3 regions of the Nitratireductor sp. ATLC21 genome follow, and region 2 is predicted to be linked to each of the others. Evidence: predicted binding sites of a transcription regulator. Region 2 holds the regulator's gene; each other region holds the start of a gene.
The links. The regulator LexA, encoded in region 2, represses DNA repair genes until DNA is damaged. The targets are predictions, from matches to a motif close to TGTTCNNNNTGTGTTCNG.
Positions count from the first base shown of each region.

Region 1: AC2CHD_RS12580 (PA0069 family radical SAM protein) is a predicted target of LexA. The motif match lies at 2,128-2,145, and genes of this name have one in related genera.
Region 3: recA (recombinase RecA) is a predicted target of LexA. The motif match lies at 1,866-1,883, and genes of this name have one in related genera.

Region 1 is NZ_JBXUOU010000002.1:1,061,077-1,065,377, forward strand. Features, by position in the region: gene AC2CHD_RS12575 (ribonuclease HII) at 1-652, opposite strand, end outside; gene AC2CHD_RS12580 (PA0069 family radical SAM protein) at 866-2,020, opposite strand; gene moaB (molybdenum cofactor biosynthesis protein B) at 2,344-2,898, opposite strand; gene AC2CHD_RS12590 (4-(cytidine 5'-diphospho)-2-C-methyl-D-erythritol kinase) at 2,876-3,772, opposite strand; gene AC2CHD_RS12595 (hypothetical protein) at 3,797-3,982, opposite strand; gene AC2CHD_RS12600 (S49 family peptidase) at 4,032-4,301, opposite strand, start outside.
Region 2 is NZ_JBXUOU010000001.1:474,535-478,835, forward strand. Features, by position in the region: gene gyrA (DNA gyrase subunit A) at 1-60, opposite strand, end outside; gene AC2CHD_RS02355 (MarC family protein) at 292-924, shown strand; gene lexA (transcriptional repressor LexA) at 1,022-1,741, shown strand; gene AC2CHD_RS02365 (NAD(P)H-hydrate dehydratase) at 1,831-3,321, opposite strand; gene AC2CHD_RS02370 (P-II family nitrogen regulator) at 3,602-3,940, shown strand; gene glnA (type I glutamate--ammonia ligase) at 4,013-4,301, shown strand, end outside.
Region 3 is NZ_JBXUOU010000001.1:110,832-115,132, forward strand. Features, by position in the region: gene AC2CHD_RS00550 (pseudouridine-5'-phosphate glycosidase) at 1-742, opposite strand, end outside; gene AC2CHD_RS00555 (carbohydrate kinase family protein) at 755-1,705, opposite strand; gene recA (recombinase RecA) at 1,942-3,027, shown strand; gene alaS (alanine--tRNA ligase) at 3,245-4,301, shown strand, end outside.

The DNA of each region.
Region 1 (4,301 bases), on a different contig from region 2:
CAAGATCGCGCAGCGGGGCGAAGCTCATCCGGTGCAGGCGCGATACTGCGCCATGCTGCGTTATGGCTGTGCGGTGGCGCTTGGTGCCGTAACCCATATGGGCTTCGAAACCATAAGCAGGCGTGACACCGCCAGCGCGCATCATCATGCGGTCGCGCGTGACTTTTGCGACGATGGAGGCAGCGGCGATGGACTGGCTGCGCTGATCGCCCTTCACCACGGCACGCGCCGGGCAGCACAGCCCCGGCGGCACATCGCGGCCATCGGCCAGTGCAAACAGCGGGGTGACGCAAAGCCCGGCCGCTGCGCGGCGCATGGCCTCAAGGCTGGCGCGCAAGATGTCGGACCGGTCGATGCTTGCCGCGCAGACAGATGCAACGGAGACACTGACGGCCATCTCGATAATGGCTTCGAACAGCCGGTCGCGCGCCTCGGCGGAAAGCCGTTTGGAATCGTCCAGCCCGTCGGGAAGACGGTTCGCGTCGAGAATGACGGCGGCGGCGACCACAGGGCCTGCCAGCGGACCGCGGCCTGCCTCGTCGAGCCCTGCCACAGGGGCCAGACCCTCGCGCAGGAGCGCGGCCTCCATCTGGAAGTCGGGGCGAACGGGCAGATCAAAAAGAGTGGGAGAATCGGAACGCGTGCGAGCCATAGTGCGGCGATGCTCGCATCGCTTCCGATTCTCCGCAAGGGCCTCCCGGCAACGAGGGGGCGGATGGGCCGGGAAGCAACCGTCGGCTACGGGGATGCAAAGCCGGACGGGAAGGGTGTGCTGCCGGAAACGGCGCCGTTTACGCAAACAGGGCGCCGCTCCGATGCGTCGATCTGCGATGCCGAAGCAGGAGGCGGATCGGGCAGGGCGCTGTCAAAGCAGCATGAGCTGTTCGCCTCCCGGCTGCGGCTGTTTGAACAGGTCCGTTCTCAGCTTGCGCTTTTCCTGATTGAGCCCGAGCCGCTTTGCCGCGATCTCGAAGCGCCGGCCGATCTGCCAGGCATAGGGGCCGGTGCCCTTCATCCGCTTGCCCCATTCGGCGTCGTAATCCTTGCCGCCGCGCATGGAGCGGATCAGGGAAAGAACGTGGCGATAGCGGTCGGGCGCATGGCGCAGAAGCCATTCCTTGAAAATGGGGCTGACCTCGAGCGGCAGGCGCAGGATGATATAGCCCGCCTCGCGTGCGCCGGCAGTGGCGGCGGATTCAAGGATGCGCTCGATCTCGCAATCGGTAAGGCCGGGAATGACGGGGCCCATCATCACGGAGGTTGGGATGCCGGCGTCGGTCAGCGCACGGATGGCTTCCAGCCGCCGCGAGGGCGTTGCCGCGCGCGGTTCCATGGTACGCGCCAGCTTGCGGTCCAGCGTGGTGACGGATAGCGCAACCTTGGCCAGCCCGTTCTCCGCCATACGGGAAAGAATGTCGATATCGCGCATGACGAGCGCCGACTTGGTGACGATGCCGACCGGGTGTCCGTGCGCCTCAAGCACTTCGAGAATCTCGCGCATGATGCGGTATTTCTTCTCGATGGGCTGGTAGGGATCGGTGTTGGTGCCGATGGCGATGGTGCGCGGCTGGTAGCCGGGTTTGGAAATCTCGCGTTCCAGAAGCCGGGCGGCATCCGGCTTGGCAAAGAGCTTCGCCTCGAAATCGAGCCCCGCCGACAGACCCATATAGGCGTGAGTGGGGCGGGCGAAACAATAGACGCAGCCATGCTCACAACCGCGATAGGGATTGATGGAGCGGTCAAAGGAAATATCGGGTGAGGTGTTGCGCGTGATGATGGTGCGCGGCCTCTCCACCTGAACCTCGGTCTTGAAGGGCGGCAATTCCTCAAGCGAGCCCCAGCCATCGTCAAAGACATGGCGGGAGACCGGTTCATAGCGACCTGACGGGTTGATGCCCGCGGCCCGGCCCCGCCGGCGCTCGGAATCGATGCGAATGCCCGACCGGTCGATCACCGTGTTGGCTGTCGCGGCCCCGCCGCCATTGAAGGCGGCTGCATCTGCTCTCACAATCTGTTCCATGGCTTGCTCCATGACTGAGCGATTTCGCTGACTTTCCAGGACGCGGGGACTAAAGCGGAAAGCAGAATCAGCGTCGCTGCCGATGAATCTATTCCTATTCGATGAATGAGAACAAAGCAAGAACTTTTGGCAAAATCGAGGCGCGCGAGTTTTCCACAGGCGTGCAAAAGGGTTCGCGGGAATGGTGCCGCAGTTTTCAGAGCGGTTCATCGTTTCACGGAAACGCTGCTCCGCTCTATCTGTCTGTTTTTCCGCATTTGTGCGGACGTCAGGTGATTCCACCTGACTGCAAAATGCTTCAGCTTTTCAGGCTCAGGAAAGGATCAGGCGGACTTGCCGCCGCCGCGTTTCAGATGCTCGGCAAGGCGCGGCATGATTTCCACGAAATTGCACGGCATGTGCCGGTAGTCGAACTGGTCTTTCAGGATACCGTCCCAGGCATCGCGGCAAGCGCCGGTGGAGCCGGGCAGGACAAAGACGAAGGTCTGGTCGATGAGCCCTGCGGTGGAGCGCGACTGGACGGTGGAGGTGCCGATCTTCTCGTAGGAGATGCGGTGGAAGACCTGCGAGAAGCCATCCATGCGTTTGTCGAACAGCGGTTCCAGAGCCTCTGGCGTCACGTCGCGCCCGGTGAAGCCGGTGCCACCCGTGGTGATGACGGCATCGACCCCGGGATCGGCGCACCACAGTTTGACGGCCATCTGGATGGCCTCGATATCGTCTGCCACGATCTTTCGATCGGCGAGCGTGTGGCCGGCCTCATCGATGCGTTCGGCAAGGGTCTGGCCGGAGCGGTCGTCTTCAAGGCCACGCGTGTCGGAAACGGTCAGCACCGCGAAGCGGACGGGAATGAATTCACGCACGGGCGTGCTGGACATGAGCGTTCTCGGCTTGCGTGGGAACGGGGGAGCGCGTTTCGGTGGCGAGGACAAACCAGTCGGGATGGCGCTCTTCAAGAAGTGCCGCTGCCTGATCCGCCTCGGGCCGGCTGGAAAAGACGCCGAAGCACGTGGCACCGGAGCCGGACATGCGGGCGAAAAGCGCGCCGGCTCGCCTCAGCGCATCGCGCGCATCCTCGATCTGTGGCACGAGCTGACAGGCAGGGTCTTCAAGATCATTGCGCGCCTCCTTCAGCCAATGGGCGGCAGACACCGTGTCGGTGAATGCGCCGAGGGGCGAGAGGGGGGGATTGTCGCGCCGCTCAAGCCTGGAAAACACCTCGGGCGTGGAGAGCGGGATGTTGGGGTTCACGAGAACAAGCGGCAGAGCGGGGAAATGCGGCAACTCCTCAAGCGCTTCGCCAATGCCGCGCGCAAGGAGCGGCTTCGATGACAGGCACATGGGGACATCCGCGCCAAGGCTGAGGCCGAGTTTTGCCAGCGTAGCCTCGTCGATGTCGATCTGCCAGTGGCGGACGAGAAGTCTGAGCGCGGCTGCCGCATCGGCCGAGCCGCCACCGATGCCGGAGGCAACAGGCAGGTTCTTTTCAAGGTGCAGATGAACGGGCGCGCAGGCTCTCTCCCCGAATGTTTCGCGCAGAAGATCGCGGGCGCGGGTGACAAGATTGGTCTCGCCGATCGGGACATGGGCGGCGAAGTGGCCGGAAACGAAGAAATCGTCTTCCGCCCCGTCTTCCACCTCGAGCAGGTCGCCATGGCTGGAAAAGGCGACAAGACTGTCCAGCAGATGATAGCCATCCGCGCGCCGTCCGGTGACGTGCAGCGCCAGATTCACCTTGGCGGGGGCGATCATGCTGTGCATGCTTCTACTCAGGTATCAGTCTTTGGCGACGCGGTATTCGCCGGTCTTCGGGTCGTAGACGAGCGTACCCATGCTGCCATTCGCCGCTTCCCTGCGCGCGCGCCGCGCCTTCGCGGTGACGCGCTCTGCCTCGCGGACGAATTTGCGGTAGCCGACATAGGCCACCACGCCCACCGCGGCAAAGAAGATCAGTTGCGGCATTGTCGATCCTCCGGTTTCGCGCGCGAGTTTAACGCCCGGGCGCGCCTCGTCAAAGTCCAAAACGGCGCCAGAGCGCCTGTTCCTCGGCAGCCTCGATCAGACCCGTGGCGGCATTGCCGGCGATTGCAGCACCCAGATCCGGAATGCTGCCGGCGCTGCTGGAAATGCCGAGCTTGCGCCCGAACAGGCCGCGCGGCTGGGTGATGAGCGCGAGTTTCGTTTTCTTGCCATAGCGCTCCTTCAAAACGGAGCGCATGTCGCCGAGACCATCGACCAGACCGAGATCGAGCGCGCGGGTGCCCGTCCAGAAGGCGCCGGT
Region 2 (4,301 bases):
GGAAATCGGCTCGATATCGTCGGGCTCGTCCGATCCGGTCGGCGTTGTCTGGTCAGTCAAATCGAGTCACACACAGAATAAGGAATCACTGACTTCTTATATATGAAGCGCCGTTGATTCTCCAATCGGAGCAGTGACGGAAGCCAAGGAAATCCAACGCGATTTCAGACGCATATGGCTGGTCTGTGAATGGTGTCGTAGACAAATTGACGCAGCACACGCGCACAGCGTCGCAATCAGAGCTTTTCTGGAGCCTCCCAACTGGGTTAGACAGTTTGAAAGGAGGCCCCGATGGCAGGTTACGAGACCTTGTTCAACGCATTCGTCACGCTGCTCGTGACCGTGGATCCACCGGGTCTGGCACCGCTCTTTCTGGCGTTGACGGTCGGAATGAACCGATCTGAGCGGAATCAGGTCGCAGTTCGCGCCGCAATCATCGGTTTCGCAGTCCTTGCACTCTTTGGCGTGGCCGGCAGTGCGATACTTTCCATTTTCGGGATCACCCTGCCTGCTTTCCGTGTGGCAGGCGGCCTGCTTCTCTTCTTCATCGCCTTCGAAATGATATTCGAACGCCGCCAGGAGCGGCATGAAAAAAGCGCCGAACGCGCCATCACGCGCGACATGATCCGAAACATCGCAGCTTTTCCGTTGGCCATACCTCTGATTGCCGGCCCCGGCGCTATTTCTGCCACCGTGCTTCTTTCCGGCTCATTCGGCGGCCTTGGCGGAACCGCCGCACTGCTGGCAATTCTATTGACGACGATCGGCATCACCTATGCGGTTTTTACACTCGCAGAGCGCGTCGACCGTTTTCTGGGCGAGACCGGACGATCGATCCTGACCAGACTTCTCGGCGTGATACTGGCTGCTCTCGCCGTTCAGTTCGTAGCGGATGGCGCAAAGGCTCTGTTTGACGCGCCATAGCGCCTAAATGAGAAGCAAATACCGGCAGTTGCGGAACACAACTGGAACATATACAGTATGTTCTGGTTTTGTTTTTAACTGATTCTCGGTGGCGACCATGCTGACCCGCAAGCAGCACGAACTTCTCCTGTTCATTCACGAGCGCTTGAAGGAGACTGGAATCCCGCCCTCCTTCGATGAAATGAAGGAGGCGCTGGACCTTGCGTCCAAGTCTGGCATTCACCGGTTGATCACCGCCCTGGAGGAACGTGGCTTTATCCGCCGCCTTCCTAATCGCGCCCGTGCGCTCGAGGTGTTGCGCCTGCCCGATTCGATTGCGCCGGGCCTGAATGCGGGCGCACGCAAATTTTCTCCAAGCGTTATCGAAGGCAGCCTCGGCAAAGCGCCACCTGCCCCGCCCAAACCGTCAGCCAGCAATGACGATGCTCTCGCCGGTGTCGTTTCCGTGCCTGTCATGGGGCGCATCGCTGCGGGTGTTCCGATCGATGCCATCCAGCACCAGACCCATTCCATCGCCGTGCCTCCAGACATGCTGAGTGGAGGCGATCACTACGCGTTGGAGGTCAAAGGCGATTCGATGATCGAGGCGGGAATTTTTGATGGTGATACCGTCATCATCCGCGAGACGCAGACTGCCAACCCCGGCGAGATTGTGGTTGCTTTGGTCGATCAGGAAGAAGCGACCTTGAAACGTTTCCGTCGCAAGGGAGCATCGATCGCCCTTGAGGCTGCCAATCCGGCGTATGAGACACGGATATTCGGCCCCGACCGGGTGAAGGTCCAGGGGCGTCTGGTGGGGTTGATGCGCCGTTATTGACCCGGCGTCGAGGGAGCATGCCCAAGCTGCTGTTCATGAATTCGACAAGAGGCTCAAGGGCCAACTGACGAGGGCCAGAGAGCGTTTTCTCAAGTGAGTCCCTGCAGCACCTTCGGCAGCATTTCAGGCAGGTCTTCGGCGATCAGACCGGGTCCGAATGACCGACCGCATTCTGCGTGAATCCAAACAGCAGCGCACGCTGCCTCAAAGGCCGGCATCCCTTGAGCCAGAAGGCTTGCGGCAATTCCTGACAGGACATCGCCTGATCCGGCCGTTGCCAGATGTGGCGTAGCGTTGGCATTGATTGCCCCTCGCCCGTCGGGCGCCGCAACGATCGTATCAGGCCCCTTGAGCACGATCGTCGCCCCGGACCGTCTTGCCGCCTCCCGCGCTCTTTGCACTTTGGAAATCGCTGGCGCGTCCTCCAGGCCTGGAAACAGTCGGGAGAACTCCCCTTCGTGCGGCGTGAGAACGACCTGCGCGGCGGAACCCTTGATCATATCGAAAAACATATCCGGCTTGTCGCTAAAGGCCGTGAGGGCGTCAGCATCGAAAACCAACCCGCTTGCGTCATTGGCCTGATGGAGAAGCGCGCGTGCGAAACTGCGCGTTCGCTCTCCAGTGCCTGCTCCTGGTCCCAGAACCACCCCGGAGGGTAAGCGGTGGGCGAGGAAGGCCTGCAACTCGCCGACGGTGTCGGCCTTGCGCAACATGATCGATGTCAAATGCATCGCATTTATCGAAAGCGCGTTCGTGGGCGAAAGCATCGTCACGGCCCCTGCCCCCGCACGCGCCGCTGCCCGCGCGGCAAGCCGAGCCGCACCCGTCGAGGTTGCCCCACCAGAAATTACGGCCACATGACCGCGCGAATATTTGTGCGCGCTGACACAGGGCTTCGGCACGGCTTCCCGCCACAAAGCAGGCTGGTTCTCCCAAAGTGCTCGACCAACTGTATCAAGCGCGCTGTCTGCGATGCCGATATCCGCAACGACAAGGTCACCGCACATTTGCCGTCCCGGCACGAGGAGGTGCCCCGGCTTCTTGCGAAAAAAGGTGACAGTCACTTCCGCCGAGAGGGCGGCACCGAGTGGCTTTCCGGATACCCCGCAAACGCCGGAAGGCAGATCGATGGCGACCACAGGCAGCCCACTGCTGCTTACCCTGGCGACAATCTCGGCTGCCCTCCCTTCAAGCGGGCGTTTCAGGCCTGCGCCGAACAACGCATCCACCACAATCCATCCTGGCGTGGGTTGGAAAGCGGTGAATGGCTCTGCCTCAACCGGGCAATCCTCAAGCGCGCGCGACGCATCGCCGCTCGCGACCGGTTTGGCCTCGGCAAAAACGCGGACACGGAGGCCTCGTTCTGCCAGCAGGCGCGCAACGACATAGCCGTCACCGCCGTTGTTGCCCGGACCGCAAAGGACAAAAACGCCTTCTGCTTCCGCATAGCGAGCCAGGATTTCACCTGCCACCGCCGCGCCCGCATGGCGCATCAGACAATAACCGGCCAGCGGCCCATCAGCGATGGCAGCGCGGTCCACCCTGCCCATCTCTTCAGGCGTAACGATCTCCAAATGCATCACTCGCTGCCGTTTTATTGAGCGCATTGCATATTTTTTAAGCAGGCTTCAAACTGTGCCGCGCTCCACATGTGTCCCTTGATGATTTTCAAAGGTGAGCGCGCAACATGTCGCTGCCTGAAAACCCGTGCGATTGTAGCATCCGGCGGACACAATGCAGCGATTGGCACGGTTCATGCAAGGCTCTCATTGGAGTTGGCATGTTTCGTGCTTTATTCGAACCGGAACAACAAGGGGCGCGGGATCACCGTTCCTGAACTCATTTGGAGGCCACTAAGGCATGAAAAAGGTCGAAGCGATCATCAAACCCTTCAAGCTCGACGAAGTGAAGGAAGCCCTTCAGGAAATCGGCCTTCAGGGCATAACCGTGATCGAGGCGAAGGGGTTCGGGCGCCAGAAGGGGCACACCGAACTCTATCGCGGGGCAGAATATGTCGTCGACTTTCTCCCAAAGGTGAAGATCGAAGTTGTCCTGCCGGACGAAACGGTTGATGCGGCAATCGAGGCGATCCGGAAGGCCGCCCAGACGGGCCGCATCGGCGACGGGAAGATTTTCGTGACCAATGTGGAAGAAGTTATCCGCATCCGTACCGGCGAGACCGGTGCCGACGCCGTTTGATCCGCAATTATTCTCTTTCCCGGAACACCTCCGGGATCATCAGGCAAGACCATCGCAAATAGGAAGGCGAATATGACCACTGCACAAGACATCATGAAGCAGATCAAGGAAAACGACGTAAAGTTTGTCGATCTGCGCTTCACGGATCCCAAAGGCAAGCTGCAGCACGTCACCATGGATGTCTCCGCCGTGGACGAGGACATGTTCGCCGACGGCGTTATGTTCGACGGCTCGTCCATCGCCGGCTGGAAGGCCATCAATGAATCCGACATGGTTTTGATGCCGGAGACCGATACGGCCCATATGGACCCGTTCTTCGCCCAGTCAACCATGGCCATTTTCTGCGACATTCTCGACCCGA
Region 3 (4,301 bases), 360 kb from region 2:
GAATGTATCCAGCCATCGCATCTGCGGGGATTTCGTCCTCTGCCGGGACCGGATTGGCAATCAACATGCCGCCGTTGATGCCAAGCGCCGTGCGGGTCGCCTGAAAGCGCGCGATTGCCTCTGCACTGTCAAGACGCAATGGAGCGGGGTAGGGTGAATGGCGCGACCAGAAGGCTGGCACTGTGTCAGTGCCATAGGTGACCACGGGAACGCCGCGGGTTTCCAGCACCTCCAGCGTCTTCTCGGTGTCGAGGATCGCCTTCGGCCCCGCGGAAACGACGATGACGGGCGTCCGCGCCAGTTCGTCAAGATCGGCCGAGATGTCGAAACTCGTCTCTGCACCCTTGTGAACCCCACCGATGCCGCCTGTGGCGAAAACGTGAATGCCGGCCATGTGCGCGGCGATCATCGTTGCGGCCACGGTTGTGCCCCCACTTTTGCCCTCGGCGATGGCAAAGGCGAGATCGGCGCGAGAGAGCTTCATTGGATCTGTCGCCTGCGCCAGGGCCTCGCGTTCCTGCTCCGAAAGGCCGATTTTCAGGCGCCCGTCCACCACCGCAATCGTGGCCGGTATCGCGCCTTCCTGGCGGATCAGCGCTTCCACGTCTCTGGCCATTTCATTGTTGCGTGGCCAGGGCATGCCATGGGTGATGATGGTGCTTTCCAGCGCCACCACCGGCCTTCCTAGGGAAATGGCTTCGGCGACCGGCGCATGGACATCGATAATGTTGTTGGAACGCAAGGGGGAACTCCTTTATGAAACAAGACGCGGGGCTGGCACCCGCGCAAGCGCCGCTTTGAAGGCGGTATGATCGAATTCAGGCGCTGCCGAGGCAGAGGCAATTGCGAGCCCGGACGCGGCCACGCCCTCGCGCGCGGCCTCCTGCAGGGGCAGTCCACGGACCAGCGCCGCAACACTTGCACCAGCCAGGGCATCGCCGGCGCCGGTCACATCCACCACATTCTCTACCCGTGGCGGGTCGATCTGCCACTGGTTTGCGGACGTGAAGACCGTCACGGCACCGCCGCCCTCGGTGATGACGCCGGCGCGCAAGCCTGAAATCTGAAGTGTTTTTGCGGCCTGAAGGATGGGGGCTGCGGATGGAAGCCCAGCCAGCCCGCGCGCCTCCCGCGCATTCATGAATAGTGCAGAGAGTTCGGAAAAATGGGAGCTCAACCGTCCGGCCTTTGCCGGCGAGACTGCAATTGCATAAACGGGTGCTGCTCCACGGATGGAGACCAGCTGCGCCAGCGCTTCCGTGGGGAGATTGGCATCGCAGAGTATGGCATCGGACGCAGCCGCGGCCTGCCGTATCTTCGAACGCCGCAACTGCTTGGCGAACGCCGTATCATAGAGGGTCATGTCCGCAAGGCCGGTGATAAGCTCTCCATCATGATCGAGGATCGCCGTGTAGCTCGGTGTCACGCGGTCGAGAAAGGTCGCCGAGAGGTCTTCGAAGCCGGCGTCCTCAATGGCGCGTGCCACCGTCTCGCCCGCCGCATCCCCGCCACGCAGGGAAAGGAGTGACACGGCCATACCGCGCCGGACTGCCGTGCGCGCGGCATTAAATATGCCCCCGCCGACGTCTTCGCGCATCCATCCGGGGTTGGAGGTGGCGGGGATATGCGGTGCGTCAAGGCGTCCGCGACGGTCCATGTGGGCACCGCCGACGGCAAGCAGACGCGGTCGCTTGGTAGCGCTCATAGGGGCGCTTTCCGAATCGCCTGATGCGGGAATGCTCCTCTGCTCTCAAGCCAGGCGCCAGGTGTGTGCATCAGGGCAGTGATTGTGATCTTGTGCGCACAAAAATAGAACAAATTGTATTTATGTATTTTTATCAATGCTCTAATGCCTATTGCAAAAAGAGAACAAAAAGGGTACAGATGGCTATCGCGGATTTGGCGGAACCGCCTCCATTGACCTCGAAGGGGTGTTGTATCATGGCTCAGAATTCATTGCGGCTTGTAGAGGATAATTCGGTGGACAAAACCAAGGCTCTGGATGCGGCGCTATCGCAGATCGAACGTGCCTTCGGCAAGGGATCGATCATGCGGCTCGGCGCCAATGATCAGGTGGTCGAGATCGAGACCATCTCCACCGGGTCGCTGGGCCTCGATATTGCACTGGGCGTCGGCGGACTGCCACGTGGCCGCATTATCGAGATTTACGGTCCGGAAAGCTCCGGTAAGACGACGCTGGCGCTCCATACGGTCGCTGAAGCGCAGAAGAAGGGCGGCATTTGCGGCTTCATCGATGCCGAGCATGCGCTTGATCCCGTCTATGCCCGCAAGCTGGGTGTGGATCTGGAAAACCTTCTGATCTCGCAGCCCGACACGGGAGAGCAGGCGCTCGAGATCTGCGACACACTCGTGCGTTCCGGAGCGCTGGATGTGATTGTCGTGGACTCGGTTGCGGCCTTGACGCCGCGCGCCGAAATCGAAGGTGAAATGGGTGATTCCCTGCCGGGCATGCAGGCCCGACTCATGAGCCAGGCGCTGCGCAAGCTCACGGCCTCCATCTCCCGGTCGAAGACCATGGTGATCTTCATCAACCAGATCCGCATGAAGATCGGTGTCATGTTCGGTTCGCCGGAGACGACCACGGGCGGCAATGCGCTAAAATTCTATTCTTCGGTGCGTCTCGACATTCGCCGTATCGGTTCGGTCAAGGATCGTGATGAGACGGTGGGCAATCAGACCCGTATCAAGGTCGTGAAGAACAAGATGGCCCCGCCCTTCAAGCAGGTCGAGTTCGACATCATGTATGGTGAAGGCGTATCCAAGACCGGCGAGTTGATCGATCTCGGCGTGAAGGCTGGCATTGTCGAGAAGTCAGGCGCCTGGTTCTCCTACAATTCGCAGCGTCTGGGGCAGGGGCGTGAGAACGCCAAGCAGTTCCTGCGTGACAATCCAGAGGCGGCGCAGGAGATCGAATTGGCTCTGCGGCAGAATGCAGGCCTGATTGCCGAGAAGTTCCTTGATGATACCGGACCAGGCGACCAGGACGGCGGCGACGCCGAGGAGTAGCACCGCATTCTCGCTGACCCTGACAATCTGCAGGGCCGGCGTGCTTTAATCCGATGAAGTCAGGACACCGCCACCTGTTGGCGGTGTTTTTTTGTCGGCCTCGGTTGCTTGCCTGATTGCGTCCTGACGGGATTTCTGGACAGGCTTGAGCGCTGACGTTAAAAGGCGGGCTTCTGTTCCCCGCTTGTCTGGGCGGGCTTCTCGCAAAGGCTGAATCATGAGTGGCGTCAACGACATCCGGTCGACCTTTCTCGACTATTTCAAGAAGAACGGACACGAGATCGTGGCTTCTGGCCCGCTTGTGCCCCGCAACGACCCGACCCTGATGTTCACCAATGCGGGCATGGTGCCGTTCAAGAACGTGTTTACCGGCCTGGAGACGCGGCCCTATGACCGCGCGGTCACCGCGCAGAAATGCGTGCGCGCCGGGGGCAAGCACAACGATCTGGACAATGTCGGCTATACAGCCCGCCATCACACCTTCTTCGAGATGATGGGCAATTTCTCCTTCGGCGATTACTTCAAGGACCGCGCCATCGAGCTTGCGTGGAACCTTGTGACGAAGGAGTTCGGCCTCGATCCCAATCGGCTTCTGGTCACGGTCTACCACACGGACGACGAGGCCGCCGGCCTCTGGAAGAAGATCGCCGGTCTGCCCGACGACCGTATTATCCGCATCGCGACGAGCGACAATTTCTGGGCCATGGGAGATACCGGCCCGTGCGGCCCGTGCTCGGAAATCTTCTACGATCATGGAGACCACATTCCCGGTGGCCCGCCCGGAAGCCCGGATGAGGACGGCGACCGCTTCATCGAGATCTGGAACCTCGTCTTCATGCAGTTCGAGCAGGTGACGCCGGACGAGCGGGTAGACCTGCCTCGGCCCTCCATCGACACGGGCATGGGGCTCGAACGCGTGGCGGCTGTCCTGCAGGGCGTGCATGACAATTACGACATCGATCTTTTCCGCGCGCTCATCCACGCGTCGGAGGAGGCGACCGGCGTGCGTGCCGAGGGCGCGCAGCATGCAAGCCACAAGGTCATTGCCGATCACCTGCGCGCGTCCAGCTTTCTGATTGCCGATGGCGTTCTGCCCTCCAATGAGGGGCGCGGCTATGTGCTGCGCCGCATCATGCGGCGTGCCATGCGCCACGCCCAGCTTCTGGGCTCGAAGGACCCGCTGATGTGGCGCCTCGTGCCGGCGCTGGTGCGCGAGATGGGTCGGGCCTATCCGGAACTGGTGCGCGGTGAGGCGCTCATCACCGAGACGCTGA